Regions from separate parts of the Streptomyces sp. NPDC023527 genome, predicted to be linked through region 1. Evidence: riboswitches for the same ligand, from Rfam matches in the RefSeq annotation. Region 1 holds a riboswitch; the other holds the start of a gene.
What was found. A riboswitch is a leader RNA that binds a small molecule or an ion and turns the genes downstream of it on or off. The one in region 1 is predicted to bind cobalamin.
Positions count from the first base shown of each region.

Region 2: it holds a riboswitch for cobalamin, as region 1 does, so the genes downstream of both, ACZ303_RS01590 (cobalamin biosynthesis protein) here and ACZ303_RS31215 (ribonucleoside-diphosphate reductase subunit alpha) in region 1, are expected to answer to the same signal.

Region 1 covers NZ_JBVHJJ010000021.1:47,664-52,071, forward strand. Annotated here, with positions in the region: gene mctP (monocarboxylate uptake permease MctP) at 1-1,451, shown strand, start outside; adenosylcobalamin-variant (AdoCbl-variant) riboswitch at 1,689-1,787, shown strand; gene ACZ303_RS31215 (ribonucleoside-diphosphate reductase subunit alpha) at 1,958-4,339, shown strand; gene ACZ303_RS31220 (ribonucleotide-diphosphate reductase subunit beta) at 4,339-4,408, shown strand, end outside.
Region 2 covers NZ_JBVHJJ010000001.1:355,504-359,911, reverse strand. Annotated here, with positions in the region: gene ACZ303_RS01605 (class II aldolase/adducin family protein) at 1-661, opposite strand, end outside; gene ACZ303_RS01600 (inorganic phosphate transporter) at 682-1,929, shown strand; gene ACZ303_RS01595 (hypothetical protein) at 1,943-2,158, shown strand; cobalamin riboswitch at 2,317-2,441, shown strand; gene ACZ303_RS01590 (cobalamin biosynthesis protein) at 2,575-3,591, shown strand; gene ACZ303_RS01585 (cobyric acid synthase) at 3,621-4,408, shown strand, end outside.

The DNA of each region.
Region 1 (4,408 bases):
GCGGTGACCTCTATACCGCGTACACCTTCGTCGCGGTCCCGGCGGCGATCTACGCGGGCGGCGCGGCCGGCTTCTTCGCGGTGCCGTACACGATCCTCTGCTATCCGCTGGTCTTCACCTTCCTGCCCCGCCTGTGGTCGGTGTCGCACAAGCACGGCTACGTGACCTCCTCCGACTTCGTCCGCGGCCGGTTCGGCTCGAAGGGCCTGTCGCTGGCGCTCGCGCTCACCGGCATCCTCGCGACGATGCCCTACATCGCGCTCCAGCTCGTCGGCATCCAGGCCGTGCTGGACGTGCTCGGGGTGGGCGGCGGGTCGAACTGGTTCATGAAGGACCTGCCGCTGCTCATCGCCTTCGGCGTGCTCGCGGCCTACACCTATTCCTCCGGGCTGCGGGCGCCCGCCCTGATCGCCTTCGTCAAGGACGCGCTGATCTACATCGTGATCATCGTGGCGATCATCTACATCCCCATCAAGCTGGGCGGCTTCGACGACATCTTCGCCAAGGCCGGCGACGCCTTCGCGGTGAAGAACCCGGAGACGGGCAAGGCGCGCGGCTCGCTGGTGACCGGGGAGCAGGCGCAGTGGGCGTACGCGACGCTCGCCCTCGGCTCGGCGATGGCGCTCTTCCTCTACCCGCACTCGGTGACGGCGGTCCTCTCCAGCAAGAGCCGCAACGTCATCCGCCGCAACACCACGATCCTGCCCCTGTACTCCCTGATGCTCGGCCTGCTGGCGATGCTCGGCTTCATGGCCATCGCCGCGGGGGTCAAGGTCAGCAATGGACAGCTGGCGATCCCGCAGCTCTTCGAGGACATGTTCCCGGACTGGTTCACGGGCGTGGCCTTCGCCGCGATCGGCATCGGGGCGCTCGTACCGGCGGCGATCATGTCGATCGCCGCGGCGAACCTCTTCACCCGCAACATCTACAAGGACTTCATCCGGCCGGACGCCTCCCCCGCGCACGAGGCCAAGGTCTCCAAGCTGGCCTCGCTGCTCGTGAAGGTGGGCGCGCTGGTCTTCGTCCTGACCATGGACAAGACGGTCGCGATCAATTTCCAGCTGCTGGGTGGCATCTGGATCCTCCAGACCGTCCCGGCGCTCGTGGGCGGGCTCTTCACCCGCTGGTTCCACCGGTGGGCGCTGCTGGGCGGCTGGGCGGTCGGGATGGCCTACGGGACGTGGCGGGCATATGACACACCGAGCGCCACACAGGATCATTTCGGAAATACCAATCTGATCCCCCTCATCGGGGAAAAGGGTTACATCGGCCTGACCGCGTTCACGCTCAATGTGATCGTCGTCATCGTCCTGACTTTCGTCCTCAAGGCGGTCGGCGCGCCGGACGGTGTGGACCAGACCAAGGCGTCGGACTACACGGCGGACGCCGGCGAACCCGGTGTCCAGGTGGAGCTCCCGCCGGCCACGGCGGGCGCCCCGAGCGGCCACTAGAAGAGCTCCGGACGGGCCACTGGAAGGGCCCTGGACAGGCTGCCGGCCGGACGTCGATCCGGCGGGACACGAGGGCCGTCGTACCCCCTTGAAGGGGGCGCGACGGCCCTCGGCCGTACCCGGCGCATACCCCGAAGTCCCGGGCCCTGTTAGCACATTCCGACCCACGCGATTACCGCGCGACACAAGATGTGGTGGTGCATGCGACGCCCAGCACTAGATGTATGCTCGTGCTCGCTGTCGTCGCAGGGGAATCCGGTGGAAATCCGGAACTGTCCCGCAACGGTGCATGTATGCCGTTATTACGCATGCAGGAGTCCGAGTACCTGCCGACAGCGCGCCCACCGCCGAGCCACCGCACGGCACCGGGCGTTTTGTATTCGTCCGGGCCTCGCGGGTTGGGCCGATGGACGCTACGAGCGCATGCCTTGGTGCTGTCAGGCATGCCCGTACGCGCCCGTCGCGCGCCACCCGCCCGGCCCACTGCCGAGCGAGGGAGAGCCTCAGTGACCATCGCGCCCGCCGATCCGGTCTCAGCGTCCGCGGAAGCGACCGGCGGCCCCGGGACCGCGCTGCTGCGCACCCTGACCGACCTCACCGCCGATCTGCCCGCCACCGACCCCGGCAAGGTCGCCGCCGCCGCGCTGCGGGGCCGCCACCCGGGTTCGGACGAGGCCGAGTTGCGGTCCCTGGCCACCGAGGCCGCCGCCGGTCTGATCTCCGAGGAGCCCCAGTACTCCCGGCTCGCCGCCCGGCTGCTGACCCGCGCGATCGCCGACGAGGCGGCCGGGCAGGGCGCGACCTCCTTCTCCGCCTCCGTCGAGACCGGCCACCGCGAGGGCCTGATCGCCGACGAGACCGCCGCCTTCGTACGGACCCACGCCGCACGCCTCGACGCCCTCGTCGAGAAGGCCCTGGTCGACGGCGCCGACGACCGCTTCGGCTACTTCGGCCTGCGCACCCTGCACAGCCGCTACCTGCTGCGCCACCCCATCACCCGGCAGGTCGTCGAGACCCCGCAGCACTTCCTGCTGCGCGTGGCCTGCGGCCTGGCCGAGGACCACTCCGTGCGGGCCCTGGAGGACGTCGCCGAGCTCTACGCGCTCACCAGCACGCTCTCCTACCTGCCGTCCTCCCCCACGCTCTTCAACTCCGGCACCCGCCACCCGCAGATGTCCTCGTGCTACCTGCTGGACTCCCCGCTGGACGAGCTGGACTCGATCTACGACCGCTACCACCAGGTGGCCCGGCTGTCGAAGCACGCCGGCGGCATCGGCCTGTCGTACTCCCGCATCCGCTCGCGCGGCTCGCTGATCCGCGGCACCAACGGCCACTCCAACGGCATCGTGCCGTTCCTGCGCACCCTCGACGCCTCCGTCGCCGCGGTCAACCAGGGCGGCCGGCGCAAGGGCGCGGCCTGCGTCTACCTGGAGACCTGGCACGCGGACATCGAGGAGTTCCTGGAGCTCCGCGACAACACCGGTGAGGAGGCCCGCCGCACGCACAACCTCAACACCGCGCACTGGATCCCGGACGAGTTCATGCGCCGCGTCGAGGCCGACGCCGACTGGTCGCTGTTCTCCCCTGCCGACACGCCCGAGCTGGTCGACCTGTACGGCGACGAGTTCGACGCCGCGTACCGCAAGGCCGAGGCCGACGGCAAGGCCGTCAAGACCATCCCGGCGCGCGTCCTGTACTCCCGCATGATGCGCACCCTCGCGCAGACCGGCAACGGCTGGATGACGTTCAAGGACGCCTCCAACCGCACCGCCAACCAGACGGCCGAGAAGGGCAAGGTCGTCCACTCCTCGAATCTCTGCACGGAGATCCTGGAGGTCACCGACGACGGCGAGACCGCGGTCTGCAACCTCGGCTCGGTCAACCTCGCGCAGCACCTGGGCACCGACGGCGAGATGGACTGGGAGAAGCTCGACCGTACGGTCCGTACGGCCGTCACCTTCCTCGACCGCGTCGTGGACATCAACTTCTACCCGACCGAGCAGGCCGGGAACTCCAACAGCCGCTGGCGCCCGGTGGGCCTGGGCCTGATGGGTCTGCAGGACGTCTTCTTCCGCCTGCGCCTGCCCTTCGACTCCCCCGAGGCGAAGGAGCTGTCCACCCGCATCTCCGAGCGCATCATGCTCGCGGCGTACGAGGCGTCCGCCGACCTCGCCGAGCGGCACGGCCCGCACCCGGCCTGGTCCGCGACCCGCACCGCCCGCGGTGTGCTGCACCCGGACCACTACCCGAACGCCGAGCCGCGCTGGACGGACCGCTGGGACGCGCTGCGCGCCCGGATCGCCGCCGTCGGCATGCGCAACTCGCTGCTGCTGGCGATCGCCCCGACCGCCACCATCGCGTCCATCGCGGGCGTGTACGAGTGCATCGAGCCGCAGGTCTCCAACCTCTTCAAGCGCGAGACGCTCAGCGGTGAGTTCCTCCAGGTCAACACCTACCTGGTCGAGGACCTCAAGAAGCTCGGCGTGTGGGACCGCACCACCCGCGACGCCATGACGGACGCCAACGGCTCGATCCAGGACATGAACTGGATCCCGCAGGAGGTGCGCGACCTCTACCGCACCGCCTGGGAGATCCCGCAGCGCTTCCTGATCGACATGGCCGCGGCCCGTACGCCGTACCTGGACCAGAGCCAGTCGCTGAACCTCTTCATGGCCTCGCCCACCATCGGCAAGCTCAGCTCGATGTACGCGTACGCCTGGAAGCAGGGCATCAAGACGACGTACTACCTGCGCTCGCGTCCGGCCACCCGGATCGCTCGGTCGGCCGGCGCCGCCGCCACCATCCCCGTACAGCAGGTCGCGACCCCGGACGCCGACGCCGTCGCCTGCTCCCTTGAGAACCCCGAGTCCTGCGAGGCCTGCCAGTAATGTCGTCCGAACAGAAGAACCTGCTCGACCCCGGGTTCGAACTGACGCTGCGCCCCATGCGGTACCCGG
Region 2 (4,408 bases), on a different contig from region 1:
TCGCGGAGGCGGTCAGCCAGACCCGGCACATCCACTCCAGCTGGGCGGTGCGGTCGTACGCCTGGTCGAGGCCGGTGCCGTAGGTGACCGTGCCGTGGTTGCGCAGGAGGCAGCCGCTGCGGCCGTCGAGGGCGCGGAGCATGTGCCCGGCCAGTTCCTCGGTGCCGTAGAGGGCGTAGTCGGCGACGCGGACCGGGCCGCCGAGGGCGCCGGCCATGTAGTGGATCAGCGGGAGCTCGTCGACCAGCGTGGAGACGGCCGTGGCGTGGACGGCGTGGGTGTGGACGACGGCCGTCGCGTCGGTGGCGCGGTAGAGCGCGAGGTGCATGGGCAGCTCGCTGGTGGGGGCCAGCTCGCCGAGGACCTGTCGGCCGTCGAGGTCGACGGCGACCGCGTCGTCGGGGCCGAGGCTGTCGTACGGGATTCCGCTCGGGGTGACGAGCACGACATTCCCGACCCTGGCCGAAACGTTGCCCGAGGTGCCCACCACGAGCCCCTCGGCCGTGGTGCGGCGGGCCGTGGCCACGACGTCCGCCCAGGCCCGTCGAACGCCTTCGTGATCTTCCAACGCTGCACCCCTCCGGTTGACGCCACCGCTCCGCCCGTTCCAGTTCACCTTCCGTTCACCAAGGGTCTTTACGGTCGCCGCTGTACTGACCATCGAGCTGATTGCCTGGGTGAATGGAACACATCACGCTTCTCATCGGGATCGTGATCGTCACGGCCTTGGTGTTCGACTTTACGAACGGCTTCCACGACACGGCCAACGCCATGGCCACCACCATCTCCACCGGGGCTCTCAAGCCCAAGGTCGCGGTGGCCATGTCGGCGGCCCTCAACCTTGTCGGGGCGTTCCTGTCCGTGGAGGTCGCCAAGACCATCTCCGGCGGCATCATCGACGAGAGCGCCGGAATCAGGCCCGAAGTGATCTTCGCCGGGCTGATCGGCGCGATTGTCTGGAATCTTCTGACGTGGCTGGCCGGTCTGCCCTCCAGTTCGTCGCACGCCCTTTTCGGCGGCCTGATCGGCGCGACCATCGTGTCCGTCGGCTTCGACGCGGTCAACGCCGACAAGGTCGTCATGAAGGTCCTCATCCCGGCCGTCGCCGCGCCGATCGTGGCCGGTCTGGCCGCCACCCTGGCGACCCGGCTCACCTACCGCCTGGCCAGGAACCGCGACGAGAAGGAGACCGCCAAGGGCTACCGCGCCGGGCAGATCGCCTCGGCCGCCCTGGTCTCCCTGGCCCACGGCACCAACGACGCGCAGAAGACGATGGGTGTCATCACCCTCGCGCTGGTCGCCGGCGGCGCCGTCGCCCCGCACGCCGACCCGCCGATGTGGGTCATCGTCTCCGCGGGCCTGGCCATCGCGCTCGGTACGTACCTGGGCGGCTGGCGCATCATCCAGACGCTCGGCAAGGGCCTCACGGACATCAAGCCGGCGCAGGGCTTCGCCGCCCAGACCGGCGCCGCGACCGTGATCCTCGCCTCCTCGCACATCGGCTTCGCGCTCTCCACCACCCAGGTCTGCTCCGGCTCGATCATGGGCGCCGGCCTCGGCCGCAAGGGCGGCGTGGTCCGCTGGTCGACCGCTGGCCGGATGGTCCTCGCCTGGGGTCTGACCCTGCCCGCCGCGGGCCTGGTCGCCGGTGGCGCGGCGCTGCTGGCCGACCAGGGCGACTGGGGCGTCGCCACGGTCGCCGTCCTGGGCCTGGCCGTCTCCGGCGCCATCTGGATGGCGTCCCGCCGCAAGCCGGTCACCCCCGACAGCATCAACGAGCCGGTCGCCGAGGCCGCCGAGCCGGCCGGTGTGGTCACCACCGCGCTCCAGGCCGTCGCCCCGCCGCCGGCCGGCCCCCTGACGGCCGCCGTCCCGGCGACCTCCCTGACCCACGAGGCGGGGCGCGCCCCCGCCGCCGCGACGAGCTGAGGGAACACACACCATGCACATCGACTGGGCAGCACTCGGCCAGGTCTTCGGTGTCAGTCTCGTGGTGACGGTCGGCCTCGTCGGCATCTTCACGATGGGCATCGTCGGGACGTCGTCCGCCTCCGCGGCGGGAACGCGGCCGACCGCGGTGGCCCGCGCGGGCGCGTACGCGTGCTTCGCACTGTGCGCGGCAGCCGTGGGGTACGGCATCTATCTGATCGTCGCCTAGCGACCGTCACTAATGTCCTCGAATGCCGGACGGGCTGAATTTCAGCCCGTCCGGCGTTTTTCACATCCCGGCCCCGTGGACTCGAACCCCAGCTCAGACGTGAGTTGACGGCCGTTCACGGCCCATGGTGGACTTCCGGGGCCAAACGGCGACAGCAGAGGAAGCCGGTGCGAGTCCGGCGCGGTCCCGCCACTGTCACCGGGGAGCGTCCCCCACCCAGGGCCACGGTCCGCGCGAGCGGACGGGAAGGCCGGGGCGACGCCGATCCGGGAGCCAGGAGACTCTGGTCGCCGGTCACGTCGAGCCAGGGCGCGGACCCTGAGTGAGGACACATCGCCATGCCCGGCCGCCGACCACCCCTGCCCAGCGAACCCCGGTCCCGCCAAGGCATGACGGCGGTCTGACCCATGCGCCCCATGCGTCTCCCGCGTCCGGCGCCCGCGACGCGCGCCGATCACCTCGGGCACCTCGGTTTCGCGTACGGTGCCGCGCTCGGCTTCCTCGCCGACCTCGCCCTGGGCGATCCCCGTCGGGGCCACCCCGTGGCGGCCTTCGGCCGGGCCGCGTACGCCGTCGAGCGGCGGCTGTGGCGCGACCACCGCGGCCGGGGCGCCCTGCACGCCGCGCTGTGCGCGGGCGGCGCCACGGCCGGTGCCGCGCTCCTGGCCCGTACCCTGCGCCGCTCCCCCGCCGCGGACATCGCGCTGACCGCCGCCGCCACCTGGGCCGTGCTGGGCGGTACGTCCCTGGGCCGCGAGGCGCGCGCCATCGGCGGCGCGCTCGGCGTCGGTGACCTGGACGTCGCCCGGGAGCGGCTGCCGCACCTGTGCGGGCGCGACCCGCAGGCGCTGGACGGGCAGCAGATCGCGCGCGCGGTCGTGGAGTCCGTCGCCGAGAACACCTCCGACGCCGTCGTCGGCGCCCTCGTCTGGGGTGGGCTGGCGGGCGTACCGGGCCTGGTCGGCTTCCGCGCCGTCAACACCCTGGACGCGATGGTCGGCCACAAGTCGCCGCGTCACCGGCGGTTCGGCTGGGCCTCGGCCCGTCTCGACGACGTCGCCGGCTGGCCCGGCGCCCGTCTCACCGCCGCCCTCACCGTCCTCGCCGGCCCCGACCCGCGCGGTGCCTGGCGGGTGGCCCGCCGCGACGCCTCCCGGCATCCGAGCCCCAACGCCGGCCCGGTGGAGGCCGCGTTCGCCGGTGCGCTGGGGGTGCGTTTGGGCGGCACCCTCGCCTACGCGGGCCGGGTCGAACACCGGCCCGTCCTGGGCGGTGAGAACCGCCCCGTGGAGGTGGCGGACATCGAACGCGCGGTGCGGCTCTCGCGGCGCGTGTCGCTGCTGGCGCTGGGCACCGCGGTGGCGGGCCGCGCGCTGGGCAGCCTTTGCAGCAGGACCGTGGCGCGGAACGCGAAGCGAAGGGGGAACCGGTGACAGCGGACAGGAGCGGGCCCGCGGGCCCGTTGGGCGGGGGCCTGCTGGTGGCCGGGACCACCTCGGACGCGGGCAAGAGCGTGGTGACGGCCGGGATCTGCCGGTGGCTGGTCCGCAAGGGCGTCAAGGTCGCGCCGTTCAAGGCGCAGAACATGTCGCTGAACTCCTTCGTGACCCGCGAGGGCGCGGAGATAGGCCGCGCGCAGGCCATGCAGGCGGCGGCCGCGCGCGTCGAGCCGTCGGCGCTGATGAACCCCGTCCTGCTCAAGCCTGGCGGTGACCGCAGCAGCCAGGTGGTGCTGATGGGCAAGCCGGTGGGTGAGCTCAGCGCCCGCGGTTACCACTCCGGGCGCCAGGAGCAGCTGTTCGGGACGGTGACGGAGTGCCTGGAGGAGCTGCGCCGCACCCATGACGCGGTGATCTGCGAGGGCGCGGGCAGCCCGGCGGAGATCAACCTGCGGCGCACGGACATCGTCAACATGGGTATCGCGCGCGCCGCGCGGCTGCCGGTCGTCGTGGTCGGTGACATCGACCGGGGCGGGGTCTTCGCGTCCTTCTTCGGTACGACGGCCCTGCTGTCCCGGGAGGACCAGGAGCTGATAGCGGGCTACATCGTCAACAAGTTCCGCGGTGACGTGACGCTTCTGGAGCCCGGCCTGGACATGCTGCGCGACCTGACCGGCCGCCCGACGGTCGGTGTGCTGCCATACGCGCACGGGCTCGGCATCGACGAGGAGGACGGACTGCGCGTGTCGATGCGCGGCGCGGTCCGAGAGTCGGTGGTGGCCCCGCCGCACGGTGCGGACGTGCTGCGGGT